DNA from 3 places in the Streptomyces sp. NPDC002209 genome. Region 1 is predicted to be linked to each of the others. Evidence: riboswitches for the same ligand, from Rfam matches in the RefSeq annotation. Region 1 holds a riboswitch; each other region holds the start of a gene.

Region 1 (9,365 bases):
GAACTCCTGGATGTCCACGTTGGAGTCGGCGTGCGACCCACCGTTGAGGATGTTCATCATCGGAACGGGCAGCAGGTGCGCGTTCGGGCCGCCGAGGTAGCGGAAGAGCGGAAGGTCCGAGGCCTCGGACGCGGCGTGCGCGACGGCGAGGGACACGCCGAGGATGGCGTTGGCGCCGAGCGAGCCCTTGTTGTCGGTGGCGTCCAGGTCGAACATGGCCTGGTCGATCAGGCGCTGCTCGGTGGCGTCGTAGCCAACGAGCTCCGGGCCGATCTGCTCGATGACCGCGAGGACGGCCTTCTCGACACCCTTGCCCATGTAACGGTTGGGGTCACCGTCGCGGAGCTCAATGGCCTCGAAGGCACCGGTGGAGGCGCCGGACGGAACTGCAGCACGGCCGGTGCTGCCATCGTCGAGGCCCACCTCGACCTCGACCGTGGGGTTGCCTCGGGAGTCCAGGATTTCCCGGGCTACGACGACGTCGATGGACGGCACGAGCATCTCCTTCTGGGATGTGACGCTGGGTGTGCGGTGGCATGTCAGGCCGTGGGATGGCCCCGCCGACTAGAGCCTAACCGGCTCCGGGCACTCGGCCAGCCGACCGCCCGCCCCCTGGGACGAAAAAGGGCCCGAATACCCGCCTTCCGGTACATAGGACGCCTGACCGCGGGCGTCCCGGCCGGTCCGGGGCGGGGCCGGAAGGGGAACAGGAGGGGAACGGGCCGGACAAACGCCACCGCCCGGCGCGTGGGGGGAAGACGCGCCGGGCGGTGGGGATGCTGCGTGCGGTGCTCGCTGCCGCAGTTGTTACGGCAGGGTTCAGCTGAGCTTCAGCTTCTGACCCGGGAAGATCAGGTCGGCGTCCGAGACGATGTCCTTGTTCAGCTCGAAGAGCTTCTCCCAGCCGCCCTTGACGCCGTTGGCCTCGGCGATGGTGCCCAGGGTGTCGCCGGACTTGACCTCGTACGAGCCGTTGCCGGTCTTCGGGGCCGGGGCCTCGGAGCGCTCGGAGCGGGTCGTCGGGGCCTCGGAGCGCTTCGTCTCCTTCTTCGGCTCGGTCTTCTTCGGCTGGGTCTTCTTGGTCTCGGTCTTCTGCTCCGTCTTCTTCGGGGTGTCGGTCGTACCACCGCCGGTGTAGGAGGAGTTGGAGAGACCGACGCCGCAGGACGGCCACGCGCCCTTGCCCTGGCCCTTGAGGACCTTCTCGGCGATGGCTATCTGCTGCGACTTGGAGGCCTGGTTGGCCTGCGCGGCGTACGCCTTGCCGCCGTACGCGGCCCAGGTGGAGGACGAGAACTGCAGGCCGCCGTAGTAGCCGTTGCCCGTGTTGATCGACCAGTTGCCGCCGGACTCGCACTGCGCAACGCGGTCCCACTCGCCCGCGGTGGCGGCGGAGGCCGAGCCGGCCGCCATCAGCGGGGCGGCGACGGCGACACCGGCGACGCCGGCGAGCGTGACGATGCGGGTGGTCCGCTGAATGGCCGTGGCGCGGCGGTGCTTGCCCTTGCCGGAAAGCAGCATGGAGTTCTCCTCACCGACGCCTACGAGGTGAGCTGTCGGGTTCGGGCGGATGAGTGCCCGGCCGTGCGACGTGGCGCACGACTTAACCCCTAGCCGTTTCCGTGACCGTCTCTCAACGGCCGGTCCCGGCGCCTACCTTGGTTCCCCCGCTCCTGCCTTCGGCGCTTGACGCGACGACTGTTCCCTCCGGCCGCCGGCAGGATTCGGCGATGCGGTCGAAGGAGCCCGCGGTGGCGGGCGACTCAGAAGGTAGACATGTCTCTCCCCGATGTTCAACGAGGAACACCGGGGAGAAACGGCCCCTACTTGCGCTCCCTTTAGGGGCGTTTGCGCAGGTGAGGACGGGGTTTGCGGAAGGCTCCAGGCGGGACACGCCAGTTGACCGGAAGAGACACATGTCTCACTTGCAGATAACGGACATTCAGCTCTTTCTGGGTGTCCGAAGTGCCGCTATTCCTAGCTTAGATCCAGGTTCTGGCCGGGCTTGATCAGATCGGCGTCGTTGCCGATGACCTGCTCGTTGGCCTGGTAGAGCGCGTTCCAGCCGCCCTTGACCCCCTTGGCAGACGCGATGGTGGCCAGACTGTCGCCCGCCTGGACGGTGTACGAGGGCGCCGACGACCCCTCAGATGCGGCGGGCCGCTCGAGGGCGGGCGTACCACGGTGCTTGCCGGTGGCGGAGGGGTCGGGGATGGCACTCGGGTTGGTGGAGGCACCCGGGGCGCCCGGTGCCGCGGGGGCGCCGGGGTCGGCCGGGACGACCGGAGCGGTCGGGTCCGCCGGGTTCCCGGGCGTGGTCGGGGTCCCCGGGGTCGTGGGCGCGGTGGGTGTCGTCGGGGCCGTGGGGGTACCCGGGTTCGTGGTCGGGTCGCCCGGGAGCACCGGGACGGTCGGCGACGTGGACGGCATGTCCGGGTCGGGCATGACGGGCAGTCCGCTGTTCGGTGCGAGCGGCGCCGGCGGAAGCGTGAAGACCGGGGCCGGGGTCGGGGCGCCGAAGTCGTGCGCCTTCGCGCCGGTGCCGCCGGCCGGGACCGAGTCGTCGGGGCGCGCGGGGCTCGGGGCGACGGGGCCGAGCGTGCCGGGCAGACCCGGGTCCACGGCCGCGGCGGGGGCCTGCTGGGTCAGCCCGGCCGACTCCGAGCACTGCCCCCACGCCTGGGGGCCCTGGGCGCCCAGGACCCGCTCGGCGACGGCGATCTGCTGCGAACGGCTGGCGAGGTCGGGGCGCTCGGCGAAGTCGAGACCGCCCGAGGAGTTCCACTGCTCCTGCGTGAACGAAAGTCCGCCGTACGACCCGCTGCCGGAGTTGGCGCTCCAGGAGCCGCCGCTCTCGCACTCGGCGACCTTGTCCCACGTGGAGGTGTCCGCCGCGCTCGCGCCGGTGGCGGCGAGCAGTGGCAGTGCCAGGGCGGAACCGGTGACTCCGGCGGTGACGACTATCGCGGGTACCTGGCGGGGGCGTCTGTGGCGGCCGTTCCCGGAACGCATGAGCTGCACCTTTCGCATAACGGCTGGGTAACGGCAGAACCTAGCCGTCTTAGCACGTTAGTCACAACTCTTGACGGGGGCTGACTTACGGTCAGGGAGCCTTCAGATGTTTCGAGCTGTGAACCTGACGGGAAGAGTGCGCAGGCCACGCATGATCAGACCCCCGCGCCAGCGAAGCTCGTTGGGCGGAACAGCGAGTTCCAGATCCGGCAGACGCGTCAGCAAAGTCGCAAGCGCCGTCTGCCCTTCAAGTCGTGCGAGCGGAGCACCCAGGCAGTAGTGGATGCCGTGCCCGTATCCGAGGTGCTGGTTGTCGGTGCGGGAGAGGTCGAGGGTGTCGGGATCGGCGAACCGCTCGGGGTCCCGGTCGGCCGCGGCGAGGACGACGAGAACCGGATCGCCGGCCGCGACGTCCTGTCCTCCGAGGGTCAGCGGCTCGGTGGCGAAGCGCCAGGTGGCCAGTTCCACGGGGCCGTCGTAGCGCAGCAGCTCCTCGATGCCGGTCTCCAGCAGGCCGCTCTCGCCGGCGGCGAGGGACTCCTGGAGGCGGGTGCGCTGATCGGGGTTCATGAAGAGGGCGTGCACCCCGTTGCCGATCAGGTTGACCGTGGTTTCGAAACCGGCGAACAGGAGGATGAAGGCCATGGCCGTGGCCTCGGCCTCCGTCAGGTGGTCCCCGTGGTCGCTCGCGCGGATCAGGTCGGAGATGAGGTCATTGCCCAGATCATCCCTTTTGCGGTGGATGAGTTCACCGAGGTAGGTCCGCATCTGCTTCACGGAGCGGGCGACACCGCCGCGCGGGCCGCCGCCGTGCCGGATCATCATCCCGGCCCAGTCGCGGAAGTCGTCCTGGTCCTCGCGCGGTACGCCGAGCATCTCGCAGATGGCGTAGATGGGCAGCGGGAAGGCGAACTCGTGGATGAGGTCCGCTTCCCCCTCGCCCCCCTCCCCCGCCTTTTCGACGATCTTGTCGATGAGGTGGTCGGTCAGCTCCTGCACCCGCGGGGTGAACTCGGCCACCCTGCGCGGGGTGAACGCCTTCGACACCAGCCGCCGCAGCCGGGTGTGGTCCGGCGGGTCGATGTTGAGCAGATGCGTCATCAGCTCCGCCTTGCGCTCCCCCGGGATCCCGGTCTTGCCCTTGGCGTGCGCCGGCTCCGCGTGGTGCGCCGGGTTCTTGCTGAGGCGCTGGTCCGCGAGGGCCTGGCGGGCGTCGGCGTACCGGGTGACCAGCCAGGCCTCGACCCCGCTGGGGAGCTTGGTGCGGTGCACCGGGGAGTGCTCGCGCAGCCAGGCGTACGCCGGGTACGGATCGGTCGCGAACTCCCAGTCGAACAGGGTGGGGCCCTGGGGAGGAATGCTGTCTTCGGGGGCTGCGGAGGTCGGCTCGTGCACCCGCTGACCGTATCCCGCGGACCGGCTGCCATCCCATATGGGGTGTTCGCCGCGGCTGTCCGTAGATCGGCCATCGCTTGACCTCGCGTTCCCCGGCCCTCCTACTTTCGGTTCTGTGGATGCGAGGATCTTGAAGAGCAGTTTCGCGGTGGTGGAGAGAAGGGCCGAGCACGCGGTCAAGTACTTCTACTCCCACCTCTTCTGGCACAACCCCGGGATCCGTGAACTCTTCCCGGCCTCCGCCGAGGACATGGAACGCCAGCGCGACCGGCTCTTCGCCGCGCTGACCCACGTGGTCGCCCACCTCGACGACGAGGGCCTCCTCCCCTATCTCCACGACCTCGGCCGCGACCACCGCAAGTTCCTCGCCCGGCCCGAGCACTACGCGGCCGTCGGCTCCAGCCTGCTCGCCGCGCTCGCCCGGACCTCCGGCGAGGCCTGGACCCCGGGCGTGGAGAAGGCCTGGTCCGAGGCGTACCAGGTGATAGCCGACGCCATGATGGAAGGAGCCGCCGCGAGCGAGGACCCGCCGTGGTGGGACGCCGAGATCGTGCGCCACCTCCAGTACGGGCAGGACATAGGGGTGCTGACCCTGCGCCCGCACGCCCCCTTCCCCTATCTCCCCGGCCAGTACGTGAGCGTGAGCAGCGAGCGGGTCCCGACGACCTGGCGCACGTACTCCATGGGGAACGCCCCGCGCCCGGACGGCACCCTCGACCTGCACGTCAGCCGCATCGAGCACGGCCGGCTCAGCACCGCCCTGGTCCGCGAGGCCCGGCCCGGCGACATGCTGCGGCTCGGCGCGGCCGGCGGGCAGCTGACCTTCCGCCGCGCCGACCGGCCGGTCAGCTTCATCGCGGCCGGCACCGGCTGGGCGCCGATCCGGGCCATGCTGGAGGAGCTCGCCGGGCAGCCCCCCGATCAGGACGTACGGCTCTTCGTCGTCGCCCGGGACGCCGCCCACCTCTACGACCGGCCGCTGATAGACGAGTACGCCGCCGCCTTCGGCTGGCTCGGCGTCACCTACATCACGCCCGCCCCCGGGCAGCACCGCAACCAGGCCACCGGGCGGCTCGCGACGGCGCTCGGCCACCGGGCGCTCTGGCCCGACCAGGACGTCTACCTCAGCGGCCCGCCGCCGTTCGTCGACGAGACCGCGCACCTGCTCCGGGAGCTCGGCGCCCTCCCCGGCCGGATCTTCCACGACTCCGTCCCCGCCGCCGGCACGGGCCACGGCCCCAACGGCCGGCCCCTGGGCTTCGGGGAGTGGTTCCTGAGCCGCCCCGCACCGCACTGGCACAACCCGTCGGGGCGCGCGCCCCGGTAGGGGTCCCTGCTGCCCGCGGGCTACTCGCCGACGCCCTCGGCGGCGCGGATCGCGTCCCGGTAGACGCGGGCCGCGGCGCGCAGCGCGGTCTCGGGGTCGACGCCCGCCGCCTCGGCACGCGCCGCCAGTTCGAGCAGTTCGTACCCGATGCCCTCGCCGCGGGGCAGCTCCACGGCCACGCCGCCCGTGCGGACCCGGCCGGCGAGCTTGGCCGCGAGCGCGAGACCGGGCTGGCCCAGCGGGATCCCGTCGGTGACCGACTCCCGCTGCTTCTCGACCGCCTTGGTGCGCTGCCAGTGCGCGCTGACGTCCTCAGGGGTCTGCGCGTCCGCGTCGCCGAAGACGTGCGGGTGCCGGTGGATCAGCTTCTCGACGAGGCTGCCGGCCACGTCGTCGATGGAGAACGGCTCCTCGGGATGCTCCTCGGCGATGCGCGCGTGGAAGACCACCTGGAGGAGTACGTCGCCGAGCTCCTCGCGCAGCGCCTCCCGGTCCCCGTCCTCGATGGCCTCGACCAGCTCGTACGCCTCCTCCGTGGCGTACTTGACCAGTCCTTCGTGGGTCTGGCGCGAGGTCCAGGGGCATTCCCGGCGGACCCGGTCCATCACCTGGACGAGGTCGAGCAGGCGGGCGCCGGGCAGATCGTAGGAGCCGGGAAGCAGCTCGAGGTCGGGCATGTCGACGCGGCCGGAGCCGGCGAGCCGGGCCAGTCCGTCGGTGAGCCGCTGGTCGCCCTCGCCGCTCGGGATCACCACGACCGTGCGGCCGCCGGCGCAGGCCTCGACCAGCGCGTGCGCGTCCGGGGTCTCGTGCGCGACCTCGACGCCCGCCTCGCGCAGGTACGGCAGCTGCGGGTGGCCCGGGTCGGCGCACAGCACCCGGTCCGCGGCGTGCAGGGTCTGCCAGGCCGGCCAGGACAGCAGGCCGGGCGCGACCCGGTGGCTGGCGGTCAGCAGGACGATCCGGCCGGCGGCGGTGTCGCCGGCGGCGGCAGGATCGGCGGCGGGCACGGCGGGGGCGGGTTCGGCGGCGTGGTCGTTCACCCTCCGAACCTACCTCCGGACGGGCGGCTCAGGCTCCGGCGGGGGCCTGCTCGGGCCTGGTCCGCTGGACGATCCAGGGGGTGTCCTGGTCACCGAGCACGATCTGCTGCGCATCCCAGACGCCGTAGCGCGGGTTCACCTCGATGTGCAGCGCCTTCGCGGCGGACGCGAGCTTCTCGACGGCCTTGTCCTGGCTGCCGTAGTGGTCGAAGAGCTTGTCGCGCAGCAGCTTGAAGCGGGCGTCGGCGTCGAGCTGGCCGGGCGCCAGCTGGGCCTGCTCGAGGGCGGCCGCGGCCAGCTTCTCGCTGCCGCCGGCCTTCTCCAGCTGGGCCTTGCGGAAGTCCTGGACCTCCTTCTCGCCGACGCTCACGCCCGCGTCCTTCGCGGCGCGTTCCAGGACGACGGTCTGGATCATCTTGTTGAGCTTGACGCGCTCCAGGCCGGGCGAGGCCTGGATGAGCTGCGCGGCGGTCGGCCCGGACTCGTTCTGCGCCGCGCGGACGTCGCTCACCTGGGCCTGGAGCGCGGAGGTGGTGATGCGTTCGCCGCCGACGACGGCCGCGGTACCGGGGCGGGCCTGACCCGAGCAGGCGGACAGCAGGGGGGCCGCCGCGAGCAGGGCGGCGGAGACGGAGAGCGCAGTGCGACGGTGCAAAGGAGCCTCCAGGGCCGGGAGATTGTGCGTCGGTGCACAAGGGCCGTGCGGTGATCGATGGTATGCAGTCAGGGTGGTCCGGGCCACCGGTTCGACCAACGATTCCCGGGGTGTTGGGGTGCGTATTCACTCGGTGGCCACCCTTTGGTCCACCGGCGCTGCCAAAGTCGGCCCACCATGTCGACACCGCACCGCTCGCCGCGCCGCCGGAGCCTGCACGGCTCGGCCCTCGCCGCCCTGATCACGGCGGTGGCCGTGTGCGCCGGGGACGCGGCCGCCCGCGTGTTCCCGTACGGGCACCGCCACCGCAGCATCAACGACCTCGGGAACCAGTTCGTCCCCTTCCACGCCCACCTGTGGGACCTCCTGCACGGGCGCGCGGAGGGCGGGCTGCTGCTCAACTGGCAGTCCGGCTACGGCACGAGCTTCCTGCCCGACTTCGGCACCTACCTCTCGAGCCCGTTCGCGGTGCTCGTCGCGCTGTTCCCGCGCGAGGACATCGACCTCGCCGTGTACGTGGTCACCGTGCTCAAGATGGCTGCCGCCGCGGCGGCGATGGCCTGGCTGCTGCGCACGCAGCGCCGCGGGCCGTGGTGGGCGGCGGGACTGCTGGCCGCCTCGTACGCGCTGTGCGGCTGGTCGGTGATCGAGGCCTCGTACAACCCGATGTGGCTGGACGGGCTGATCGCGTTCCCGCTCCTGTGTCTGACGGGTGAATGGGCGCTGCGGGGGCGCCGGCCGGCGGTCGCCGTCCTCGTGGTGGCGCTGTGCTGGACGGCGAACTTCTACACGGCCTACATGGCGACCCTGGGCGCGGCGCTGGTGCTCGTGTTGCGGGTGGTGCTGACGCGCCAGGGAGTACGGGAGCGGCTGCGGGTGCTCGTCCGCGGGGCGGGGACGACGCTGCTGGGCATCGCGGTGTCCGCCCCGGTGCTGGTCCCCCTCTTCCTGAGCTCGAAGCAGGCGTACCCGGGGTGGACGCGGCAGTTCGCGCCGGTGTCCTGGCCGGACCTCTTCGCGCGGGTCCTGCCCGCCACGTACTCCTTCTCCTCGCCGGCGCTGTTCGTGGGTACGGGGACGCTGCTGCTGGTGGCGGCCCTGCCGTTCCACCGGGCGGTGCCGCCGGCGACCCGCCTGGGGTGGGCGGGGCTGACGGCGGCCGTCCTGCTCTCCTTCCAGTGGACGCCGACGCACCTGGCCTGGCACGTGTTCGCGACCCCGAACGGCAGCCCGTACCGGCAGACCTTCGTGCTGGCCGGGGTGGCGGTGATCGCCGCGTGGACCGGGCTGGCGACGGCCGGGCTGCCGGGGCCGCGGGCGCTGGCCGCCGGGGCGGCGGTGCTGGCCGCGGCGGCCGCGGCGGCGAGCGGCAGCACCCTGGCGACGGCGTGGGGGTTCGCTCTGTTCTGCGGCGGGCTGGCGCTCGCGGCGGGGGCCTGGTGGTGCCTGCGCCACCGCAGGCTGGTCCTGCCCGCGGCCGGGGTGCTGGCGCTGGTACTCGTCGGCCAGGCCGCGGCGACGACGGCGTTCGGGCACAAGGGCAAGCTGGGCGGCCTGGACGACTACCCCTCGTGGGGGGCGGCGCACACGGCGCGCGCCGAGGCCCTGGCCGGCGCCGAGGGCTGGCCGGCGTACCGCACGGACCCGAGCCGGCCGGCGCTGTCGGGCAACGATCCGCTGCTGCTGGGCGGTGAGGGCGGCGCGTACTACAGCAGCCACACCCCCGACGTGTTCACGCGGACGATGGTGGCCCTCGGGGCGGGCTGGACCTCGCGCGGGCGCAACGTGCAGAGCATCGACAACCCGGTGACGGACGCGGTGTTCGCGGTCGGCGCCCGCCTGCGGCCGGACGGCACGATCGGCCGCGCGCAGGTGCCGCCGCTGATCACGATCCGCCCGCCGGGGCCCACGCCGTCGTACGCCGACGGCGACG
Region 2 (9,365 bases), on a different contig from region 1:
AGCGGGCCTCGGCGCGCTGCTCGCGGGCTCGCTGCACGGCCAGGGACTCGGCGGTGGGTTCGAGGTCGAGGGTGAGGTGGACGGAGCCGTCCTCGAAGCTGCGCTTCTGCTGGTAGCCGGCGTCGGTGAAGACCTTGATCATCTTGCCGTTGGCGGGCAGCACCTCGGCCGCGAACCGGCGGATGCCCCGCTCGCGGGCGACCGCGCCGATGTGTTCGAGGAGGGCGGAGGCGACCCCGCGGCCCTGGTGGGCGTCCTGGACGAGGAAGGCCACCTCGGCCTCGTCGGCGGGGGCGGAGGCGGGCCGGCCGTCGGGGCCGATCCGGTCGTAGCGGACGGTGCCGATGAACTCCTCGCCGATGGTCGCCGCGAGGCCGACCCGGTCCACGTAGTCGTGGTGCGTGAAGCGGTGCACGTCGCGGTCGGACAGCCGGGGGTGGGGCGCGAAGAAGCGGTAGTACTTCGACTCGTCGGAGACCTGCTCGTAGAAGCTGACCAGCCGGCCCGCGTCCTCCGTGGTGATGGGCCTGATCCGGGCGGTGCCGCCGTCGCGCAGGACGACGTCCGCTTCCCAGTGGGCCGGGTACGAGGGGTCCGACGCGGTGGTCATGCGGCGATCTTAAGGCCAGGACCGCCCGGACAGCTCCTGCGCGGCGCGCGAGGCAAGCCGGGGCAAACAAGTGCAAGCTGGGGTAGGTCGAACGGCGGAGGAGCCGGGCCGAAGGTCGGTCGGAGCATTCGAGGCGTCGTGAGAGACTGGTCTAGACAACCGTAAGAACCTGAAGGGCATCACCATGGCAGAGCGCCGCGTCAACGTCGGCTGGGCCGAGGGCCTGCACGCTCGTCCCGCCTCGATCTTCGTCCGCGCGACGACCGCTTCCGGCGTCCCGGTGACCATCTCGAAGGCCGACGGGAACCCCGTCAACGCCGCGTCCATGCTCGCGGTGCTGGGCCTGGGCGCCCAGGGCGGCGAGGAGATCATCCTCGCGTCCGACGCCGAGGGTGCCGAGGCGGCGCTGGACCGCCTCGCGAAGCTGGTCGCCGAGGGTCTCGAGGAGCTCCCCGAGACCGTCTGACCCTTCGGGTTCGCCCCCGGGCATGCAACGAGGCCGCGGCCGCCGGAATTCCGGAGGCCGCGGCTCCGTCGTTTTCATGAATTCGAGCGTCCGAGCCGGGCGGCCGCGAATACACCGCCAATGCGCCGTGAATTCGGACGCCGCCCCCACATTAATACGCGCTATTTGTTAATGCGGGCCGCCCGCCATGTTTACGGCATGTTGCGAAGTCCTCACGCGCAGCCGGTGCGCCCCGGCCGCCCGGTCCGCGTGGACCGCCGTCAGCGCCCGCGCCCGCTCGGCGTCCCCGCGCGCCACCGCGTCCACGATCGCCCCGTGCTCCGCCCAGGACTCCACCGGCCGGGCCGGCGCCTCGACGGCGTACATCCACGCGACCTTGTGCCGCATCTGCGTGAGCAGCGCGATCAGCCCGGGGCTGCCGGAGGCCTGGGCGAGGGTCTCGTGGAACCAGCCCCCCAGGGACCGCAGGTCCTCCCCCTGGCCCCGCCTGGCCCGCTCCTGACCCAGCCTGACCAGCCCGCGCAGCACCTTGAGGTGGGCCTCGGTGCGTCGGCGGGCGGCCCGGGCCGCCGCCAGCGGCTCGATCAGCATCCGCAGTTCCAGGAGGTCGGCCGCCTCCTGCTCGGTGGGCTCGGCGACGCAGGCGCCCGCATGCCGCCGGGTGGTGACGAAGCCCTCGGACTCCAGGGTCCGCAGCGCCTCGCGGACCGGGACGCGGGAGACCCCGTACCGGCGGGCCAGCAGCTCCTCGGTCAGCCGGCCGCCCGGCTCGAAGACCCCGGAGACGATGTCGTCGCGGATTGCCGTGCATACCGCGTGCGCAGGAATACGCAAGTCCGGACCTCCGCCTATTTCCGACTGCCGACGCCGTTACCGCGACCGTGCTGGGATCGTACTGGGACTCTATTGCAACACGCGATGTTTTCCGAGCGCAGACGGAAATCGCGAATATTTACAGCCACGGCGGGGCCGCGCGCGGCCACAACGCGAAGGCCCCGGCTCGGGGAGCCGGGGCCTTCGGTGAAGTGCTGCGGGTCAGACGTCGACGCCGTGGTTGCGCAGGTACGCGACCGGGTCGATGTCCGAGCCGTACTGGGCGCCGGTACGGGCCTCGAAGTGCAGGTGCGGGCCGCTGGAGTTGCCGGTGGAGCCCGACAGGCCGATCTGCTGGCCCGGGGTGACCTGCTCGCCGACGGAGACGCTCAGCGAGGACATGTGGCCGTACTGCGTGTACGTGCCGTCGGCGTGCTTGATGACGACGTTGTTGCCGTACGCGCCGCCCCAGCCGGCCTCGACCACGGTGCCGACGCCGACCGCGTGCACCGAGGTGCCGGAGGCCGCGTGGAAGTCGATGCCCGTGTGGCTGCCGGAGGACCACATGCCGCCGCCCGCGTGCCACTGGGTGCTGATGTAGGAGCCGTCGACGGGGGCGACGAAGGTGTTGAGGCGCTTGCGCTCCTCCTCGCGGGCGGCGCGCTCGGCGGCCTCGCGCTCGGCCTTCGCCTTCTCCTCGGCCTTCTGCTTGGCCTCGGCGGCGCGCGCCTTCGCGTCGGCCTCCGCCTTGACCTTGGCGGCCGCGGCCTCTGCCGCGTGCTCCTGGGCCTCGACCTGGGCCTCGATCTGGACGGGCAGGTCCTCGGCCGTCACGACGGCGTTCAGGCCGGTGTCCTCCATGGAGGGGGCCTTGTCCGACGCGGCGAACGCCGGGCCTGCGAGCGAGCCGACGACACCGGTGGTGGCGAGGGCGGCTATGCCGGCGTAGCCGGCGGTCTTGCGGCTCAGACGACTGGAACCACGGTGCTTACCGGCGGCACGACTGCCAAACGCCATGAAGGGGCTGATCCTTTCCTTCCTTCTCGCCTACCGGGTTAGCTGACGGGTTCGGAGCAGGAAGGTCTCCTACGGGCCCCCTCTGACGAGGCGGTCCGATTCACCCCAGGGACACATGTGGGTCCCCGGCTCCCCAGGCTCGCGCCTGACGGGGACTCGGCGATCGCTGCCCGGTGCCGCGGATGCGGCGCGTACAACTGACGGACAGCACGGCCGACGCTAGGCGGATCATCAGTCAATCGCCAAACAGACACGCCTTTTTGTTGCGTACGCCACACCGCATACAAGCAACCTCTCCACTAAACAGACAAAAGGGGCTCCGGTGGACAAGCCACCGGAACCCCTTGGGATGTCCGTCAGTTGGTGACGACGCTGACCTCACCGATCCCGAGCGCCCGCACCGGCGCCTCGATCTGCGAGGCGTCGCCCACCAGGACGGTGACCAGGCGGTCCACCGGGAAGGCGGCCAGGACGGCCGAAGTCGCCTCCACCGTGCCCGTTTGGGCCAGCTGCGCGTACAACCGGGCCTGGTAGTCGTCCGGGAGCTCCTGCTCGACCTGGTCGGCGAGCGTGCCGGCGACGGCCGCGGCCGTCTCGAACTTCAGCGGGGCCACGCCCACCAAGTTCTGCACCGCCACATCCCGTTCGGCATCGGTCAGGCCGCCCTCCGCGAGGGTGCGGAGCACCTTCCAGAGGTCGTCGAGCGCCGGGCCCGTGTTGGGGGTGTCCACGGAGCCGCTGATGGCGAGCATCGAGGCGCCCTTGCCGTCGGCGGTGGAGCGCAGCACCTGGCCGAAGGCGCGCACCCCGTAGGTGTAGCCCTTCTCCTCGCGCAGCACCTTGTCCAGGCGCGAGGTGAGGGTGCCGCCCAGGCAGTACGTGCCGAGCACCTGCGCCGCCCAGACCCGGTCGTGCCGGTCCGGCCCGATCCGGCCGATGAGCAGCTGCGTCTGGACCGCGCCGGGCCGGTCCACGATGACCACGCGGCCGGTGTCGTCGGCGGTCACCGGCGGCACCGGGAGGGCCGCGGCGGTGTTGCCGGTCCACGTGCCCAGGGTGTCGGCCAGCACGGCGTCCAGGTCGATGCCGGTCAGGTCGCCGACGACCACCGCGGTGGCGGTGGCGGGGCGTACGTGGGCCTCGAAGAAGGCGCGCACGGCCGCGGAGTCGATCCGGGCGACCGTCTCCTCCGTGCCCTGGCGCGGGCGGGACATCCGCAGCGTGGCCGGGAAGAGCTGCCTGGAGAGCTCCTTGGCGGCGCGGCGCTGCGGGTTGGCCAGCTCGTGCGGGATCTCGTCGAGCCGGTTGCGCACCAGGCGGTCGACCTCGCTGTCGGCGAAGGCGGGCGCGCGCAGCGCCTCGGCGAGCAGGCCCAGCGCCTTGGCCAGCCGGGAGGCCGGGACCTCCAGGGAGACCCGTACGCCCGGGTGGTCGGCGTGCGCGTCGAGCGTGGCGCCGCAGCGCTCCAGCTCGGCCGCGAACTCCTCGGCGGAGTGCTTGTCGGTGCCCTCGGAGAGTGCGCGGGCCATGATGGTCGCGACGCCGTCCAGGCCCTCGGGCTCCGCGTCGAGCGGGGCGGCGAGGTTGACCTCGACGGCGACGACCTGCTGCCCGGGGCGGTGGCAGCGCAGCAGGGTCAGCCCGTTGGGCAGCGAGCCCCGCTCGGGGGCCGGGAAGGCCCAGGGCCGGGCCTGGCCGGCCTGCGGCTGCGGGTGGAAGGTCATCGTGACGGCTGCGGTGTCGCTCACTGCTCCGCCCCTTCGTTCTCGTCGTTCTCGTCGGCCCCGTCGGCCTCTGCCGGGAGCGGCTCGTACACCAGCACCGCGCGGTTGTCGGGGCGCAGTCGGGCCGCGGCCACGGCCTGCACCTCCTCGGCGGTGATGTCGAGGACCCGCTGGACGGCGCTGAGCGCCAGCTGCGGGTCGCCGAACAGGACGGCGAAGCGGCAGAGTTCGTCGGCCCGGCCGGCCACCGTGCTCAGCCGGTCCAGCCACTCGCGCTCCAGCTGCGCCTGGGCGCGCTCCATCTCCTCGGCCGTCGGGCCCTCGGCGGCGAACCGCGCGAGCTCCTCGTCGACGGCCGCCTCGATGTCGGGCACCTCGACCCCGCTGGAGGTCTTCACGTCCAGCCAGCCCAGCGAAGGCGCGCCGGCGAGCCGCAGCATGCCGAAGCCGGCCGCGACGGCCGTCTGGTCGCGGCGTACGAGGCGGTTGTGCAGCCGGGAGGACTCGCCGCCGCCCAGGACGGTCAGCGCCACGTCGGCCGCGTCGCACTCGCGGGTGCCGTCGTGCGGGAGACGGTAGGCGGCCATCAGCGCACGGGCCGGGACCTCCTCGACGATCTCCTCGCGCAGCTCCCGGCCCATGATCTCGGGCAGCGTGCCGTCGCGCGGCGGCTGCTTGCCGTCGTGCCCGGGGATGGTCCCGAAGTACTTCTCGATCCAGGCGAGCGTCTGCTCGGGGTCGATGTCGCCGACGACCGACAGCACCGCGTTGTTGGGCGCGTAGTACGTACGGAAGAAGGCGCGGGCGTCCTCCAGGGAGGCCGCGTCCAGGTCGGCCATGGAGCCGATCGGCGTGTGGTGGTACGGGTGGCCCTCGGGGTACGCCAGGGCGGTCAGCTTCTCGAAGGCCGTGCCGTACGGGACGTTGTCGTACCGCTGGCGGCGCTCGTTCTTGACGACGTCGCGCTGGTTCTCCATGGACTCGTCGTCCAGGGCGGCCAGCAGCGAGCCCATCCGGTCCGCCTCGAGCCAGAGCGCCAGCTCCAGCTGGTGGGCCGGCATGGTCTCGAAGTAGTTGGTGCGCTCGAAGCTGGTCGTGCCGTTGAGCGAACCCCCGGCGCCCTGGACGAGCTCGAAGTGGCCGTTGCCGGGTACGCTCGCCGAGCCCTGGAACATCAGGTGCTCGAAGAGGTGAGCCAGACCGGTTCGCCCCTTGACTTCATGGCGCGAGCCTACGTCGTACCAGAGGCAGACCGCGGCGACCGGGGTCAGGTGATCCTCGGAGAGCACCACGCGCAGGCCGTTGGCCAGCCGGTGCTCGGTCGCTGTCAGGCCGCCGGAGCCGGCCTGGGCTGTGGCCGTGTGACCCATGGGCATGTGGTCCCTTCGATCGCGATGCAGAGATTTCCGTCAGACCTGCCACTGTATGCAAGCGCGTCGGGGACCGGAGAAGTTCCCGGCTCAGACCTGGGTCGGAGTCGGCGTTGTCGGTGCCTCGGGCCACAATGGTCCGCGACGACCCCCGTCAGCCCCTGTCACACCACCCGCCAGACCACCCGCAAGACCCCCAGCACACCTTCTTTCTTGGTTAAGGAGCCGCGCAGCGATGGCCCGCCGCAGCACGAAGACCCCGCCGCCGGAGGATTTCGAGGAGAAGATCCTCGACATCGACGTCGTCGACGAAATGCAGGGCTCCTTCCTCGAGTACGCGTACTCGGTGATCTACTCCCGCGCCCTGCCCGACGCCCGCGACGGCATGAAGCCGGTACACCGGCGCATCGTCTACCAGATGAACGAGATGGGCCTGCGCCCCGACCGCGGCTACGTGAAGTGCGCCCGCGTCGTCGGCGAGGTGATGGGCAAGCTGCACCCGCACGGTGACGCGTCGATCTACGACGCCCTCGTGCGCATGGCCCAGCCCTTCTCGATGCGGCTGCCGCTGGTCGACGGCCACGGCAACTTCGGCTCGCTCGGCAACGACGACCCGCCGGCCGCGATGCGTTACACCGAGTGCAAGATGGCGGACGCCACGTCGCTGATGACGGAGTCGATCGACGAGGACACCGTCGACTTCACCGCCAACTACGACGGCCAGGAGCAGGAGCCCGTCGCGCTGCCCGCGGCGTACCCGAACCTGCTGGTCAACGGCGCGTCCGGGATCGCGGTCGGCATGGCCACCAACATGCCCCCGCACAACCTGGGCGAGGTCATCGCGGCCGCCCGCCACCTGATCCGCTACCCGCAGGCGGACCTGGAGGCACTGATGCGCTTCGTGCCGGGTCCGGACCTGCCCACGGGCGGCCGGATCGTGGGCCTCTCGGGGATCAAGGACGCCTACGAGAACGGTCGCGGCACGTTCAAGATCCGCGCCACGGTCGCGGTGGAGAACGTGACGGCGCGCCGCAAGGGCCTGGTCGTCACCGAACTGCCCTTCACGGTCGGCCCCGAGAAGGTCATCGCGAAGATCAAGGACCTGGTCGGCTCCAAGAAGCTCCAGGGCATCGCGGACGTCAAGGACCTCACGGACCGCGCCCACGGCCTGCGCCTGGTCATCGAGATCAAGAACGGCTTCCACCCGGAGGCCGTGCTCGAGCAGCTGTACAAGCTGACGCCGATGGAGGAGTCCTTCGGCATCAACAACGTCGCGCTGGTCGACGGCCAGCCGCTGACGCTGGGCCTCAAGGAGCTGCTCGAGGTCTACCTCGACCACCGCTTCGAGGTCGTGCGCCGGCGCAGCGAGTTCCGCCGCACCAAGCGCCGGGACCGGCTGCACCTGGTCGAGGGCCTGCTGGTGGCCCTGGTCGACATCGACGAGGTCATCCGGATCATCCGGGACAGCGACAACTCGGCGCAGGCGATGGAGCGGCTGATCGAGCGCTTCTCGCTGAGCGAGATCCAGACCCGGTACATCCTGGACACCCCGCTGCGCCGGCTCACCCGCTTCGACCGGATCGAGCTCGAGTCCGAGCGCGACCGCCTGACGGGCGAGATCGACGAGCTGACCGGGATCCTCGAGTCCGACACCGAGCTGCGCAAGCTCGTCTCCACGGAACTGGCCGCCGTCGCCAAGAAGTTCGGCACCGAACGCCGTACGGTCCTGCTCGAGTCGGCGGGGACGGCCGTCGCCGCGGTTCCACTGGAGGTCGCGGACGACCCGTGCCGGGTCCTGCTGTCCTCCACGGGCCTGCTGGCGCGCACCGCCAACGGCGAACCGCTGCCGGAGGAGGAGGGCGGCGCCCGCGCGAAGCACGACCTGATCGTCTCGCAGGTCGCCGCGACCGCCCGGGCCGATGTCGGCGTGGTCACCTCGTACGGGCGCCTGCTGCGGCTGTCGGTGATCGACCTGCCGCAGCTGCCGGACACCCACGCCGCGCCGAACCTGGCGGGCGGCGCCCCGGTCACGGAGTTCCTCTCCGGACTGGAGGCGGACGAGAAGGTGATCTGCCTGACCTCGCTGGACGAGTCCTCGCAGGGCCTGGCCCTGGGCACCGAGCAGGGCGTGGTCAAGCGGGTCGTGCCGGACTACCCGGCGAACAAGGACGAGCTGGAGGTCATCACCCTCAAGGAGGGCGACCGGATCGTCGGCGCGGTCGAACTGCGCACGGGCGAGGAGGACCTGGTCTTCCTCACCGACGACGCCCAGCTGCTGCGCTACCCGGCGGGCCAGGTGCGCCCGCAGGGCCGCCCGGCGGGCGGCATGGCGGGCATCAAGCTCTCCGAGAACGCCAAGGTGATCCACTTCTCGGCGGTCGACCCGGCGCGGGACGCCGTGGTGTTCACGGTGGCGGGCTCGCACGGGACGCTGGACGACTCGATGCTGTCCGGGAAGCTCACCCCGTTCGACCAGTATCCGCGCAAGGGCCGGGCCACCGGCGGCGTGCGCTGCCAGCGGTTCCTGAAGGGCGAGGACCTGCTGGTCCTGGCCTGGGCGGGCAACGCACCGGTCCGCGCGGCCGCGGCGAACGGCACCCCGGCCGAACTGCCGCCCGTGGACCCGCGCCGCGACGGCTCGGGTGCCGCACTGCCCGCGGCCGTCGCCGCTCTGGCGGGGGGCGCGTTGTAGGACGCACGGCGGCATTCGGGTGGTGCGACCGGGGGGACGTACCACCCGAATGCCGACTAGTGTTTTCCCGTTGGTGCTTGCGGTGGGGGCGGGGGAAAACTGATGAGCCGTCGGTCTAGCGGAATGATCGGAGACTGGGCCGAGGCTCAGCGCAGGCAGCAACGTACACAGCTGATCCAGCAGCGCGAGGCGGAGCGCCGACGACGGGCGTGGGACCGGGATGTGGCCCGGGGCGAGCGCGAACAGCAGGCCGCTTACCGGCAACACCGCGAGGTCGAGGCCCGGCGTCGCACGGAGGGCATAGAGGCCGAAGTCTCGGCGCTGCAGAACCTGTTGGTCACGGGCTGCCGGGCGGTGGCATTCCGTATGGCGTCGCTCGTGCGGCCCGAGGAGCTCGAAGCGTTCAATCCGGGGCCCTTGGCACATCCCGTGGCGATACCTCGTATCGATGAGTTCCTGCAGCAGAGCAGTGGCATGGCGCTGGGTTCTTACCGGCGGGCCCAGGCGGAGCGCGAGGCGCACGCGCAGTACACACGGGCTCATCAGAAGGCTCAGGCCGCGGAGACACGGCGTCGACAGCAGCTCGCTGAACACCGGCAGCAGTACGACCGGTGGGCGGCCGAGCAACTCGCAGTGGTCCGCGCGCACAACCGTGGGTTGAGCGAGCTGGCCG
Region 3 (9,365 bases), on a different contig from region 1:
GTGTCTCGACGGGGCGTGGCGGGCGGCGCGGAGTCCGGACATCGGCGTCCTCTACGTGGGGCCCGGGCCCCCAGCGGTTCCGGGGCCCGGTGTTGATCACCGGATACCCACGCTAGACCGCACGATCCCGCCCCTGACAGCCAGTTGGGGAACTTGACCGGGCTGCTTCCCGCTCCCGATGGAGCGCTCGTACGGCAGCCCGAATCCGCCGGGGGCGCACGTTCGCAGCCGCCGTGCGCGACGCACCACCCCCGGGCCGAAGACCGCTCCGGAGGGTGCCTACGAGCCGACGGCCTCCGGTTCCTCGTGCGCCACGGCCGGCGGCCGCGCGGTCGCGGCCGGGCGGGAGGGTGCGGCGGGCACGGGCGGGGCCGACGCCACGAACGGGCGCCACCACGGCTCGCTCGGGGCATCGGCGTCGCCCGGCTCGAACGGCTGACCCGGGATCGGCAGCGCGATGGCCGCCCCGGTGGCCTCCGCCGCGGTGACGGTGCCCTCGCCGGGCTCGTCCCACGGGTGCGGGGCCAGGTTGAAGGTGCCCCAGTGGATCGGCAGCATCGTGCCGTGCGGGATCCCGCCCTGGAGGTCGAGGTGGGCGCGCATGCCCTCCTCGGGGGTCATGTGGATGTCGGGCCAGTACTCCGAGTAGGCCCCGATCTGGATCATCGTGGCGTCGAAGGGGCCGTGCTCGGCGCCGATCTCCCCGAACCCGGGGAAGTAACCGGTGTCGCCGCTGTGGAAGATCCGGTGTTCGTCGCCCGCGACGACCCAGGAGGCCCACAGGGTGTTCTGCTGGTTGCGCAGGCCGCGCCCGCAGAAGTGCCGGGCCGGCGTGGCCGTCAGCGACAGTCCCGCGACCTTGGTGCCCTCGTTCCAGTCGAGCTCCCGCAGCCGGTCCGCAGACACCCCCCAGCGCTCCAGGTGGGCGCCGACGCCGAGCGGAACGGCGAACACCGTGTCCGTACCGGCCAGCTCCTTGATCGTCGGCAGGTCGAGGTGGTCGTAGTGGTCGTGCGAGATCACCACGACGTCGACCGGGCCCAGCGAGGCCAGCGGTACGGGTACGGGATGCAGCCGCTTGGGCCCGGCGAACGGGAAGGGAGAGCAGCGCTCACCCCACACCGGGTCGAACAGCACCCGCCGCCCGTCGATCTCCGCGAGCACGCCCGAGTGCCCCATCCAGGTCAGGCGCAGCCCGCTGGCCGGCGGCTTCGCCAGCTCGGCGAGGGTCGTCGGGTAGACCGGGATGGGAGCTCCGGGGTTCCGCCGGATCCGCTGCTCCTTGTGGAAGTAGATCTTGGCGAACTCCATCATGGAACCGGAAGGCCTGGTCCGCGCCCCGACCGGGTTCTGGAAGACGCCGTCGGCGAAGTTCGGCGAGCGGTGGATCCGCTCCAGACGTGCGCCGGACGGATCCGCGCCGAAGGCTTCGGGCCGCAGGGCGCGCAGCCGTGGACGCAGGGGACGGGAGCCGGTCAAAGCGCCTCCTGGGAGGGTAGGACGGATGGGCGTGAAAGGCCGTACTCGTTTCCGGTCTATCACCATGCCAACGCGCACCGGCCCCGAAGGATTCCGCCGCGCGTCCCCGTCCTGCTGCCCCGTCCCGTTCCCCTGCCCGGCACGCCTGCTGCGCTCCTCCCGCTCCCGGCTACAACGGCAGCAGGTCCGGACGCTTCGCCTCCACGTGGTCCCCGGAGGACTCCCCGCGCAGCCGCCGCCCGATCCACGGCACCAGGTGCTCCCGCGCCCACTGGATGTTGTCCCGGGTCACGTCCACCGAGCCGCGCGGCTGTTGCGGCGGCCACGGCTGGTCGGGGTCGGCGGGCACCTCGAGCCCCAGCACCTGGGCGGCGCGCAGCGCGACCCGGGTGTGCCCCTCGGGCGAGAGGTGCAGCCGGTCGTCGTCCCAAGCACGCCGGTCCTGCACGGACTTCAGCGACCAGAGGTCGAGCACCGGGCAGTCGTAGCGGTCGGCGATGGCACGGACGTGGGCGCTGTACGTGGCCACCTTGCCCCGCAGGTGCTTGAGGACGGGCACGCCGCGGGTGTCGAAGCCAGTGGTGATCATGACGTGGCCGACGGCTCCGGTGAGGTCGGCGACGGCCGCCTCGAACCGCTCCGCCACGTCGTCCGGGTCGCTGCCGGGCCGGATGATGTCGTTGCCGCCCGCGCAGAAGCTCACCAGGTCCGGTGCGAGCTCCTTGGCCCGGGGGACCTGCTCGGCCACGATCTGGTCGAGCAGGCGCCCCCGCACGGCCAGGTTCGCGTACCGGAACTCGTGTTCCTCGCGCTGATCGGCCAGGAGTACGGCCAGCCGGTCCGCCCAGCCGAGAAAGGTCTCCCCGGGCCCCGGGTCCCCCACACCCTCGGTGAAGCTGTCCCCGATCGCCGCGTACGAGCCGATGGTCTTGAGTGTCGTCTTCGTCGCTGCCACGAGAACACATCCTTCACCCCGGCACGTGACCTACGCCACCGTAGGAAGGGGTTGACGGACCGTGATCTATACCACCTGTTCGGTGCGGAATAACAGGGCGTGAGGCCGGGACCCCCCTCGGGTCCCGGCCTCACGAGTCCGGTTGCCTCTTTCCGGCGGCGGGAGCCGTCAGATGCTCACGCCCTTGGTGCGGAGGTAGGCCAGCGGGTCGATGTCCGAGCCGTAGGACGGCCCGGTGCGGATCTCGAAGTGCAGGTGCGGGCCGGTCGAGTTGCCGGTGGAGCCGGAGAGGCCGATGGTCTGGCCGCCGGTGACGCTCTGGCCGGCCGAGACGGAGAGCTGGGACAGGTGGCCGTACTGGGAGTACTTGCCGTCCGCGTGCCGGATGACGACCTCGTTGCCGTACGCGCCGGCCCAGCCGGCGGAGACCACGGTGCCCGCGCCCACGGCCCGGACGGTGGTGCCGGAGCTCGCGATGAAGTCGACACCGGTGTGGTAGCCGCTGGACCACATGGCGCCGGGGGTCTTGTACTGGGTCGAGATCCCGCCGCTGACGGGGGCGACGAAGCCGGCGGCGCCGACCGTACCGGCCGCGGGCTTGGCGGCGGTGCTCTTCTTCGCGGGCGCGGCGGCGGCCGCGGCGGCGGGGGCGGGGGCGGGGGCGGGGGCGGCGGCCGGAGCGGCGGCCGCGGAGCCCTTGCCGTCGGAGGACGCGGCCGCACCCGAGGCCGCGGACTTCTCCGCCGGGGCCGGAGCCTGCGCGGCCGCAGCCGCCTCGCCCGGCGCACCGAGGGTCAGCTTCAGCCCGGGGTGGATCAGCGACGGGTCGGTGCCGACGGCCTCGCGGTTGTCGGCGTACAGCTGCTGCCAGCCGCCCGAGAGGTGGCGGTCCTGGGCGATCTTGGAGAGGTAGTCGCCCGGCACGACCGTGTAGACGGCCGGCGCGGACTGCACTGCAGCGGCGGGCGCGGCCTGCAGCGCCGCCGGAACCTGCGGGGCCTGCACGGGATTCGCGGCGGGCGCGGTGGCCGGGACGCCGGCCGCGTGGGCGCCGGCGGCACCCAGCAGCGGCAGCGCGAGGGCCGCACCGCCGGTGCCTGCGACGGCGAAGCCGCGCGCCACGGAACGGGACTTGGGACGGCGGTGCTTACCCTTTGCAGGCATGGCGAATTCCTCTCCGTCGCCTGCGAGGTGAGCTGTCGGGTTCGGACTGGAGATGTCCGGCCGCACATGAACGGAACATGTACGGCTTCACCCCGAGCTGCGCCGATACAAAGATCGGGAACAGCGGCTTACCTGGTTCCCCCGCTCCTGCCGCGCGCGTGAATAGTCGGGTGCGGTTTCCGGACGGCGGCAGGATTCGGCGGTCCATCCGGATCGATCGCGAAGGTAATCGAGTTCCGCCGCACCGAACAAGCCACGAATTTCCTGACGGATTAACAGGCCCCGGAGTTCGAAGGAATTCCGGTCACCCTCCGTCCATTCCCCGCCGCCAACGACCGCCCCGGCCGGGCCTTTCGACTTCGACGATCAGGCACTCACGGTCACCGTATGATCTGGCTCACGGGGCTGCGCCCGATCTCGCCTCCGGTGATGGCAAGTTGGTCCCAAGTAGCGTAATTCGGACATCTCACGACGACGCGGAGGAGTTCCCGTGACCCAGCAGATACCCCAGCCCCCGCGGACCGAGCCCGTACCGGAGCCGGAGCTGGCCGGAGTGCGCAACTTCCGTGACGTGGGCGGCCTGCCGACCACCGACGGGCGGAGGGTCAAGCCAGGAAAACTATTCCGTAGCGGACATCTGGCACATGCCACCGAAACCGATGCAGAATTCCTCGCATCGCTCGGACTCCACACGATTTTCGACTTCCGCAACGGCGCCGACCACGCCCTGGAAGGACTCGACGTCGAGCTTCCCGGCGTGCGGAACGTGAACATCCCGCTGTCGGATCCGGCCGACGGCAAGGAATTCTGGACGATGGTCCGCGGCGGCGATCTCGAGCAGCTCCGCGGAATCCTGGGCGAGGGGAAGGCCGCCGCCCGGATGACCAACTCGTACCGCTCGATGGTCGAACACCGCACCGCCGAGCACGGCCGGGTCGTGCGGGCCCTCGCCGAGGACAGCATTCCGGCGCTCATGCACTGCGCGGCCGGCAAGGACCGGGCCGGCCTGTCGATCGCCGTCACCCTGCTCGCGCTGGGCGTCGAGCGCGAGGCGATCGTGGCGGACTACCTGGAGTCCAACGCCCCGCACCGCCGCTACCGGGTCCGCCGTACCAGCGAGGCCCCCGAGGCCCGCTCCCCCGAGGTGATGGAGCTGCTCGCCCCGCTCTTCGACGCCCGCGCCGAGTACCTGACGGCGGCGTTCGACACCATCGACCAGCACTGGGGCGGGGTCGACCGGTACCTCGCCGAGGGCCTCGGACTCACGCCCGAGAACCTCGACCGGCTGCGGGAGCAGCTGCTCGACCGGTAACCCGGCCGGCAGCCCGGCCGGGAGCGGCCCGGCCGGGAAGCGAACGATCGGAGCGGGCCGTCAGCCTCCGGCGACGGCCTGCTTCACCAGCGTCCTGCCGAAGTCCCACATCAGAGCTCCGCCGCCGTGCGCCTCGTCCATGACCGCGCGGAAGGCGCCGACGAACCTGTCGACGTCCCGCTCGTCCACGATCAGCGGCGGGATGAGCTTGATGACCTCCAGATGGTCCCCGGAGACCTGCGTCAGGATCCGGTGCTTCTGCAGCAGCGGCACCACGACCATCTGGGCGAAGAGCCCCTTGCGGGCCGCCTGGAGCATGGTCCACCGGCTGCGCAGCCCGAGCGAGGACGGCCGCCCGAACTCGATGCCGATCATCAGGCCGCGCCCCCGTACCTCGTGGAGCAGCTCGTACTCGTCCACGAGCGCCGCGAGCCGGCCGCGCAGCAGGTCGCCCGTCGCGCGGGCGTTCGCGACCACCGACTCGTCCTCCATGACGGAGAGCACCGCCAGCCCGGCCGCCATCGCCTGCGCGTTGGACCCGAAGCTGGCGGAGTGCACCAGCACCCGGTCCATGGACGAGTAGACCTTCTTGAAGATCCAGTCCTTGCCCAGGGTCGCGCCGACCGGCACATAGCCACCCGAAAGGGCCTTCGCCACGCACACCAGGTCCGGCTCCACGCCCGGCTCGTGCTGGTACGCATAGAAATCGCCGGTCCGGCCGAGCCCCGTCTGCACCTCGTCCGCGATCAGCAGCGCCTTGTGCCGGTGCAGCAGCTCCTGCGCCGCGAGCAGGAACCCGGGCGGGGCCGCGAGTACGCCCTTGCCCTGGACCGGCTCGACGACGAAGGCGGCGACGTCGCCCCGCTTCAGCTCCCGCTCCAGGGCGGCCAGGTCCCCGAGGGCGATCTTCGTATCGGGCAGCAGCGGTGCGAAGCCGTCGCGGAACCCGGCCTCCCCGTTGACCGAGAGCGAACCCGTGGTCAGCCCGTGGAAGGCGTGGTCGCAGTAGAGGACCCGCGTCCGCCCGGTGGCGCACCGGGCGAACTTCAGGGCGGTCTCCACGGCCTCGGTGCCGCTGTTGCCGAAGAAGACCCGGTCCAGGTGCGGGCTGTGCGAGAGCAGCTTCTCCGCCAGCAGCCCGGGCAGCGGCTGGCAGTCGAACCGGGTCAGATCGGCGAGCTGTGCGTCCAGGACGTCGTGCAGTGCCCGGCGGACCACCGGGTGGTGGCGGCCCAGGCCCATCACGCCGAACCCGGCCAGCATGTCCAGGTAGTCGTTGCCGTCGGCGTCCCAGAAGTGTGCGCCTTCGGCCCGCACGTAGACCTTGTCGAAGCCGATCGTGTGCAGCATCCGGGGCAGCTGGTGGTTGAGGTGCCTGGAGTGCAGCTCGTACCGTTCCCCGCCCCGCTCGTCCAGCAGGGCGCGGAGGTCGAAGCCGGTCACGGCTTCTCCCGGTTCCCCGAGACCGTCTCCCGGGCCGCGCGCAGGGACTCCTTGAGGGAGCCCATGGTGGCGAGGACGGCGGTGGGCTCGTAGCCGCAGTGCGCCATGCAATTCGCGCAGCGCGGGTCCTTTCCGCGGCCGTACTTGCTCCAGTCGGTCTCCTCGATCAGTTCCCGGTACGTCGGCACGTACCCGTCGCTCATCAGATAGCAGGGGCGCTGCCAGCCGAAGAGGGAGTAATTGGGAATGGCCCAGGCGGTGCAGGGGAAATCCACCTTGCCTTCCAGGAAGTCGAGGAAGAGCGGGGAGTGGTTGAGCCGCCAGCGCCTGCGGTTTCCGCCCGCGAAGGCCTTCTTGAAGAGTTCCCTGGTCTGTTCGACGCCCAGGAAGTGCTCCTGGTCAGGGGCCTTTTCGTAGGCGTAGGCGGGCGAGATCATCATTTCGTCGACCTTGAGGTCGTCGTTGAGGTAGTTGAGCACCTCGATGATCGTCTGCGGGGTGTCGGTGTTGAAGAAGGTGGAGTTGGTGGTGACCCGGAACCCGCGCCGCTTCGCCTCCCTGATGGCGGCGACCGCCTCGTCGAAGACGCCTTCCTTGGCGACCGACTCGTCGTGCCGTTCGCGCAGGCCGTCGATGTGCACGGCGAAGGCGAAGTACGGGGACGGGGTGAACTTCTCGATCTTCTTGCGCAGCAGCATCGCGTTGGTGCAGAGGAAAACGTACTTCCGCTTGGCCACCAACTGCCGCACGATCTCGTCGATCTGCGGGTGCATCAGGGGCTCGCCGCCCGCGATGGACACCATGGGCGCGCCGGACTCCAGGACGGCGCCGACGGCCTGGGCGACCGGCATGCGCTGCTTGAGCACGCCGGCCGGGTGCTGGATCTTCCCGCACCCCTCGCAGGCCAGGTTGCAGGCGTAGAGCGGTTCCAGCTCGACGATCAGCGGGAACTTCTCACGCTTGCGGAGCTTCTGTTCGAGAAGATACGTCCCGACCCTGATGGACTGTCGCAGTGGCATGGCCATCTGGCTCACCTCCTGGGGAGCAGCAAAGAACGGTGCCAGTCATGAAACGCGGGCAGTACGGCACGCAGTACGCGGAAGGCCGATATTCCACCGCGGACCGTGCCGATGCGGACGAGCTCATGCTCCGGAGCGTCCACGATCACCCGGACGGCCGCAACCGGACGGTTCCAGCCATCTGCGGCGGCCCGGGTGGCCGTCCACAGGGTGGCCGCGGACTCCATGTCGACCGCGATGGCGCCGGTGGCGCGCAGCTGGGCACGTTCCTGCCCGCGGACGACGTGGTCGGATCCGGTCAGTGCGCCGGTGTGCACGGTCCGGCCCGGGGCGGCCCGGGCCAGTGCCTCGGCGAGCAGCGCGGTGCCGTCGCACGCGACGGTGCCCCGGGGATCGCGGATCTCCTCGGCGACGACGAGGTCGCCGGGGTTCATGCCGGGGACCAGCCCGGCGCAGAACCCGGTGGCGAGGACGGGGGCCCGGCCCATCCCCGGCTCGGCGAGCGCCCGGCCGACGGCCCGCTCGGCGGCGCGCGGACCCATCCCGGTGCGCAGGAGGCAGTACCCGGGTGCGGTGCGGGCGGCGCCGCGGCCGCCGCCGCTGCGCAGGGCCGCCTGCTCGATGCGCAGGGCGCAGGCGACCAGCAGCGGGGCCGGCGGCGGGGTCGGCGGCGGGGTCGGCGGCGGGGTCGGCGGCGGCCCGTGCGGCTCGGGACCGCCGGCCCGGGCGGCGCTCATCGCGCCTCCCCGGGCGCGAAGGGTTCCCCGTACAGGTAGCGGCCGAGCGCGGTGAGCGGGAACACCTGCCGGTACAGGTGGTAGTTGATGGAGAAGTCCCAGGGGAAGCCGGTGCCGGTGAAGTACGGCTCGTCCCAGGAGCCGTCCTCCCGCTGGGTCTGCACCAGGTACCCGATGCCCCGCTCCACGGCCTTGCCGTCCCGCTCCCCCGCCGCGAGCAGTGCCATGAGCGCCCAGGCGGTCTGCGAGGCGGTCGAGGCCCCCTTCCCGGCCCACTCCGGGTCCTTGTAGGAGCGCTGGTCCTCGCCCCACCCGCCGTCCTCGTTCTGTACGGATTCCAGCCAGCGCACGGCCCGCCGGATCGCGGGATGCGCCGGGGCGATGCCGGCGGCGGTCAGGGCCGGGACCACCGAACCGGTCCCGTACACGTAGTTGGTGCCCCAGCGGCCGAACCAGGCTCCGGTGGGCTCCTGTTCGGCGAGCAGCCAGGCGGTGCCGCGCCGGGTCCGCGGGTCGGCGGCCTTGCCCTCGACGGCGAGCATCTCCACCACGTGGGCGGTGACGTCGGCCGACGGCGGGTCGATGACCTCGCCGAAGTCGCAGAACGGCAGCCGGTTCGGGAAGGGGCTGGTGTTGTCGGCGTCGAAGGCGCCCCAGGCGCCGTTCCCGGACTGCATGCCGAGGTTCCAGGAGACCCCGCGGGCGATGGCCGCCTCCACCCTGGCCGGCTCCGGGTGCCGGATCCGGCGCAGGGCGAGGACCACCTCGGCGGTGTCGTCGATGTCGGGGTAGGTGTCGTTGTGGAACTCGAACGCCCAGCCGCCGGGGGCGAGTCCGGGCCTGCGGACCGCCCAGTCGCCGGTGCGGACGATCTCCTCGCCGAGCATCCAGTCGGCCGCCTTCACCAGCGCCGGGTGGTCGGGCGCCAGGCCCGCGTCGGCCAGGGCGATGGCGGCGAGGCAGGTGTCCCAGACCGGGGACTGGCAGGCCTCGACCATCCGGGCGCCGTCCTCGCGCCACACCGCGAACCGGTCGAGGGACTCCAGCCCGGCCCGCATCACCGGGTGGGCGAGGTCGTACCCGAGCAGGTGCAGGGCGATGACGGAGTACACGGCGGGCGGCTGGATCCCGCCCCAGCAGCCGTCGTTCTCCTGGCGCTCGATGATCCAGCGGGCGGCGGTGTCCATCGCGGCCTTGCGCAGCCGGCGCGGGGCGAACCGGCGGTAGACGTGCAGGACCTTGTCCATCCGCTGGAA

Evidence for each region. Region 1 has a riboswitch for cyclic di-AMP ahead of ACFYXK_RS20945 (transglycosylase family protein). Riboswitches for the same ligand answer to the same signal wherever they lie in the genome.
Region 2: another riboswitch for cyclic di-AMP. It lies ahead of ACFYXK_RS09015 (M23 family metallopeptidase); the one in region 1 lies ahead of ACFYXK_RS20945 (transglycosylase family protein).
Region 3: another riboswitch for cyclic di-AMP. It lies ahead of ACFYXK_RS28820 (LysM peptidoglycan-binding domain-containing M23 family metallopeptidase); the one in region 1 lies ahead of ACFYXK_RS20945 (transglycosylase family protein).

The regions. Positions count from the first base shown of each region.
Region 1 is NZ_JBIARX010000010.1:78,588-87,952, forward strand. It holds gene eno (phosphopyruvate hydratase) at 1-501, opposite strand, end outside; gene ACFYXK_RS20945 (transglycosylase family protein) at 820-1,521, opposite strand; cyclic di-AMP (ydaO/yuaA leader) riboswitch at 1,524-1,695, opposite strand; gene ACFYXK_RS20950 (transglycosylase family protein) at 1,978-3,012, opposite strand; gene ACFYXK_RS20955 (cytochrome P450) at 3,115-4,407, opposite strand; gene ACFYXK_RS20960 (globin domain-containing protein) at 4,538-5,734, shown strand; gene ACFYXK_RS20965 (nucleoside triphosphate pyrophosphohydrolase) at 5,755-6,744, opposite strand; gene ACFYXK_RS20970 (SurA N-terminal domain-containing protein) at 6,806-7,432, opposite strand; gene ACFYXK_RS20975 (YfhO family protein) at 7,610-9,365, shown strand, end outside.
Region 2 is NZ_JBIARX010000003.1:368,066-377,430, forward strand. It holds gene ACFYXK_RS09000 (GNAT family N-acetyltransferase) at 1-610, opposite strand, end outside; gene ACFYXK_RS09005 (HPr family phosphocarrier protein) at 795-1,076, shown strand; gene ACFYXK_RS09010 (GntR family transcriptional regulator) at 1,245-1,910, opposite strand; gene ACFYXK_RS09015 (M23 family metallopeptidase) at 2,112-2,906, opposite strand; cyclic di-AMP (ydaO/yuaA leader) riboswitch at 2,919-3,078, opposite strand; gene ACFYXK_RS09020 (M16 family metallopeptidase) at 3,263-4,630, opposite strand; gene ACFYXK_RS09025 (M16 family metallopeptidase) at 4,651-6,000, opposite strand; gene ACFYXK_RS09030 (DNA topoisomerase (ATP-hydrolyzing) subunit A) at 6,236-8,692, shown strand; gene ACFYXK_RS09035 (restriction endonuclease) at 8,795-9,365, shown strand, end outside.
Region 3 is NZ_JBIARX010000020.1:57,497-66,861, forward strand. It holds gene ACFYXK_RS28805 (sensor histidine kinase) at 1-42, opposite strand, end outside; gene ACFYXK_RS28810 (MBL fold metallo-hydrolase) at 280-1,479, opposite strand; gene ACFYXK_RS28815 (SGNH/GDSL hydrolase family protein) at 1,649-2,434, opposite strand; gene ACFYXK_RS28820 (LysM peptidoglycan-binding domain-containing M23 family metallopeptidase) at 2,603-3,598, opposite strand; cyclic di-AMP (ydaO/yuaA leader) riboswitch at 3,603-3,810, opposite strand; gene ACFYXK_RS28825 (tyrosine-protein phosphatase) at 4,089-4,910, shown strand; gene ACFYXK_RS28830 (aspartate aminotransferase family protein) at 4,971-6,353, opposite strand; gene hpnH (adenosyl-hopene transferase HpnH) at 6,350-7,378, opposite strand; gene ACFYXK_RS28840 (1-hydroxy-2-methyl-2-butenyl 4-diphosphate reductase) at 7,384-8,109, opposite strand; gene shc (squalene--hopene cyclase) at 8,106-9,365, opposite strand, start outside.